One region of the Subtercola sp. PAMC28395 genome, then DNA from elsewhere that is predicted to be linked to it. Evidence: predicted binding sites of a transcription regulator. Region 1 holds the regulator's gene; the other holds the start of a gene.
The links. Region 1 encodes HrcA, which represses chaperone genes, less so after heat shock. Its sites were predicted from a motif close to TTNGCACTCGNNNNNNNCGAGTGCNAA; they were not measured.

Region 1 (2,396 bases):
TGATCCCGAACGAACAGCCCGCGGTCTTTGAGCACCAGAAAACCGATGAGCGACGGAAGTGCGCCGAACACGATTCCGCCGAGGTGGATGAGCGTCGCCCAGAGGCGCTGGTCGCTGGGATTCATCGGCTGCGGCGGCGCATACTGCAGCGGAGCGGGCGACACGGGCGGCTCGGAAGCGGGAGGCTGGTACGTCACCCCTGCAGCTTAAACGACGGAGCGCCCCCCGCGATAGAGCCCAATGGGAGGGGCGCTCGGCCGTCGAGTGAACGCCGGCAGTGGGGGAGTCCTCGCGTTACTTGATCCAGCGATAGTTCAGCGGGTAGCGGTACGTGCCACCACCGTTGACCCGGACTCCGCCGATGATCGCGAAGATGAGGTTCACGATGAGCACGGCGAAAACCAGCAGGCCGAAGAGAAGCCCGATGAACGGGATGATGCCCAGGATGTTCAGCACGACCACTGCTCCGGTCACATTGATGGTCCAGTTGAGGGCTTCCTTGCTCTCCTGGTTGACCAGGGGGCCGCGATCTTTGAAGACCAGGTAGATGACCAGGGCAGGAATCAGCAGGATGATGTTGCCGAAGTGAGCGAGCGACGCCCACAGTTTGTCGTCTGATTGCGACAACGGAGCGGCGGGTGCCGCAGCGTAGCCCTGCGCAGGCGGCGGCGGGACGGGCTGACCCGAGTTGGGGTCATACGGCGGGGTTGCGTTGGGATCAGACATTTTCGTGTGCGCCTTTCAGACGAATGTGGAAAAAAGCGATCTGCTTCTCTGTCACAGTGAGCGTGAGTCGATCCCCTCTCACCCATTGGGGCGCGCCGAACACGTTCAAGCACAAGATACTGCGAGGTGCCTACGCGGGGCAATGATCTTTACTCAGCGTGTCGTAATCTTCGGGCGATATATAATTGGCACTCTGATCATCGGAGTGCTAAACACGAGTTCGAGGAAGGCGGCATCGTTCATGGTTTCTGAGCGCAGCCTCGAAGTTCTCCGCGTCATCGTGCACGATTACGTGGCATCCAGAGAGCCCGTCGGCTCCAAGTCGATCGTCGACCGCCACTCCTTCGGTGTTTCCGCAGCCACGATCCGCAACGACATGGCCCTCCTCGAAGAGGAGGAGCTGATCGTGGCTCCGCACACCTCGTCGGGTCGCATACCCACAGACAAGGGCTATCGGCTCTTCGTCGATCATCTCGCAGACCTGAAGCCGCTCTCCGGCGCGCAACGGCAGGCGATCGAGACCTTTCTCGGTTCATCCGTCGACCTCGACGACGTACTGGCCCGCACTGTACGGTTGCTCTCCCAGCTCACGCAGCAGGTGGCGATGGTGCAGTACCCTTCGCTGTCGCAGGCGCGGGTCAGGCACGTCGAACTCGTGGCTCTTGCTCCCACCCGGCTGCTGTCTGTCGTCATCACCGACACCGGTCATGTCGAACAGCGAATCGTCGAGGTTCCCCTCGACACCGATGAGACTTTCCTGGCAGACGTCCGGGCCCGGGTGAATTCCGCAATCGCGGGGCTGGGTCTTGACGAGGCCGCCGGTGCGTTGGCGATCTTCCCGGCGCAGTTCGCACCCGGCAGGGCTTCTGCGGTGGCGATGATCACGACGGTTCTCGCCGAGCAGGTGGCTGCAAACCGCCAGGAGAAGCTGCTCATCGCCGGTGCGGCCAACCTGGTCCGGACCGAAGGCGACTTCGCCGGGAGTGTGCTCCCGGTACTCGAGGCCGTGGAGGAGCAGGTGGTGCTACTGCGTCTGTTCAGTGAGATGCAGGCTGACCAGTTCGGAATGTCGGTGAGCATCGGCAGGGAGAACGCCTCCTTCGGCCTGGCAGAGACCTCAGTGCTTGCCAGCGGCTACAGCTCTGCGGGTGGTGCGGTGGCACGACTCGGAGTCCTGGGGCCGACACGCATGGACTACTCCACGAACATCGCTGCGGTGCGAGCCGTGGCGCGATATCTCTCGAAGAGCCTCGGTGAGGCGTGAGCGACGCATAGTGCCGAGCTTCGAGAGGAGCCCCCGGCACCGCGCGAGCGAATCTTGTCTCCCATTCATCACAACATATTCCGTATCAAACAAAGGAGAAGCCCTTCGTGGCTGACCACTACGACGTTCTCGGTGTCGAGCGAACCGCGACGACCGACGAGATCAAGAAGGCCTACCGACGGTTGGCCCGCGAACTCCACCCCGATGTGAACTCGAGCCCCGACGCAGAAGAACGGTTCAAGTCCGTCACGCACGCCTACGACGTTCTCAGCGACCCCGGGCAGCGACAGTCCTACGACCGCGGGCCGCAGGCCGGCTTCGGCGGGGGTGCAGGCGGCGCCCAGGGTTTCGGCGGCTTCGGTGACATCTTCGAGACGTTCTTCGGTGGCCAGCAGGGCCAGAGCAG
Region 2 (2,396 bases), 1.3 Mb from region 1:
GAAAGAACCTGCTGCCCGTGGATTCTGGCTCACCGCACTGATCACCGGGTTTGCTGGCATCGCTTTGTCAGTGATTCTGATCCTGGTCTTCATCATCGCGATCGTCTCGAATATCAATACCTCGTACTCGTACTGAACCGTCGTAGGCAGAGCAGCTGTGCCCTTCTGGCCCGCGTCGTTCTGACCCAGGACCCCCACAGCCTGACTCAGGCGGTGGGGGTCACCCGGTCGGCGAGGATCGCGACATGCTTGCCGCCGGCGCGCGTCACGAACAGGGTGGCAGACTCCGTGCCCTTGAGCGCGAGCTTCGTGCGAAGCGTCGCGGGGTCGACATCCACGCCTCGTTTCTTGATCTCGAGCGAACCGATGTTGCGACTTCTCAGCTCGCGCTTCAGCGTCGGCACGTTGAACGCGAAGACCTCGCGCGCCCGGAACACCTGCGCGAACGGCGATTCGACCAGTGTGTCTCCGGTGAGGTACGCGATCTGGGCCGAGACCAGTCGCGTGTCGAGGGCGCGGGCGAGGTCGCCGATGAGGCGTGCGCGAATGACACTGCCGTCGGGTTCGTAGAGATACGCTCCCAGCTCACCGGGCTCGACATCTTCGCTGTCCCCTGGCCCGGTCAACTCGTGGCGTGCGTCTCCACGCATCACCAGTGCTGCCCGCCGGATGCCCGGGCGGGCGAGGGGTCCGAACCAGAGGCCCATCTCCACGACCTGCCCGTCGACCGAGATCCACTGCGCTTCACAGTCGCCGGGAATCAACCCCCGGTCGATTCCCGGACCGAGCTTCACTCCTGTGGGCACGCGACGCGCGACATCGAACACGAAATCGAGGGTGGGGCTGAAATCGGCCGGGTCGATCATCCGTGTCGTATTGGTGTGTCCCGAAGAGCGCCTCGCCGGGTCGAGATAGACCCCGTCGACGCGTGTGAGGTCGAACGACTCTGCCTCGCCGTTCTCGACCGTGGCTGAGGGGAACGGTGCGAGGTTGTAGGCGGCGAGGGCAGCCGTGACCTCGTCGCGTTCGACTGCCGTCACAGAGATGTCGAGCGCCGCGAGGGCGAGGGCATCTGCCCCGATTCCGCACCCCAGGTCGGCGACGCGGGTGATCCCCGCTGATCGGAAGCGCCCTGCGTGGACCGCAGCGACGCTGAGCCTGGTCGCCTGTTCGAGGCCGGCGTCGGTGAACAGCATCCGGGTGGCGAATTCGCCGAACTTCGACTGCGCCCTGGCGCGAAGTCTGGCCTGCGTCATGACGGTGCCGACCAGTGATGCCGGGTATCCGCTCTTACGCAGATCGGCCACGGAGCGCACGATGTCGCCGCCGTTCGTGTAGGGAGGCAACGAGTCGAGCAAGCGCAGGCCCTCCGGCGTCAACAGCTGTTCGAGCTCGGACCTGTGCATCAGCTCAGTTTAGGCGCGAAGCTTCGCTGCATCGGCTTCGCGAACACCGCGCGCGGCTGGCACTCGGGTTGACCGAGTGCTAGATTCACCTCTAAACTTCAGTTAGCACTCTCAGTGTGAGTGTGCCAAAACAATGACTTTTGAACCGAAGAAAGAAGAGGTCAACAGTGTCGGTCTCCATCAAGCCGCTCGAGGATCGCATCGTTATCAAGCAGGTCGAAGCAGAAACGACGACCGCATCTGGTCTCGTCATTCCTGACACGGCCAAAGAGAAGCCTCAGGAAGGCGTCGTCGTCGCCGTCGGCCCCGGTCGCATCGACGACAACGGTAACCGCGTTCCCCTCGACATCTCCGTCGATGACAAGGTCCTGTACTCCAAGTACGGCGGAACCGAGGTCAAGTACAACGGTGAAGAGTACCTCGTGCTCTCCGCTCGCGACGTACTGGCTGTTATCGTTCGATAGTGAGATCTTCAAGAAGGCTCGGGTTCGGTGAACCCGGGCCTTCTTCACGTGGTGCACATGACGGAGCGACGGCAGTAGCCCGTCGGGTGCGCGTCGGGTTCTTCTATGCGCTGGGCGCGTACCTGATCTGGGGTGGGCTACCTCTCTACTTCCTTCTTCTGGCGCCGACAGGAGCCTTCGAGATCGTCGCCTGGCGCGTCATCTTCTCGCTGGTGTTCTGCTCCCTCATCATCACCGTTGTTCGGCGCTGGCCCGCGTTTCTCCGGGTCTTCCGGCAGCCGCGCCTGATCCTCATGATGGGTCTGGCCGGCGCCCTGATCTACGTCAACTGGCAGACATACGTTCTCAGCGTGGTCTCAGGGCACGTCGTCGAGGCGTCGCTTGGGTACTTCATCAACCCAGTGATAACCATTCTTCTGGGCGTCTTCGTTCTGCGGGAGACCCTTCGACCTCTTCAGTGGGCTGCACTCGCGCTCAGTGCGGTCGCCGTAGTTGTGCTGGCCGTCGGCTATGGCGCCGTGCCCTG

Region 2: the regulator HrcA is predicted to act here: its motif matches at 1,463-1,489, upstream of groES (co-chaperone GroES).

The regions. Positions count from the first base shown of each region.
Region 1 is NZ_CP076547.1:2,100,600-2,102,995, forward strand. It holds gene KPL76_RS09680 (DUF4870 domain-containing protein) at 1-197, opposite strand, end outside; gene KPL76_RS09685 (DUF4870 domain-containing protein) at 295-726, opposite strand; gene hrcA (heat-inducible transcriptional repressor HrcA) at 968-1,990, shown strand; gene dnaJ (molecular chaperone DnaJ) at 2,098-2,396, shown strand, end outside.
Region 2 is NZ_CP076547.1:148,087-150,482, reverse strand. It holds gene KPL76_RS00715 (hypothetical protein) at 1-136, shown strand, start outside; gene KPL76_RS00710 (class I SAM-dependent methyltransferase) at 207-1,406, opposite strand; gene groES (co-chaperone GroES) at 1,574-1,870, shown strand; gene rarD (EamA family transporter RarD) at 1,957-2,396, shown strand, end outside.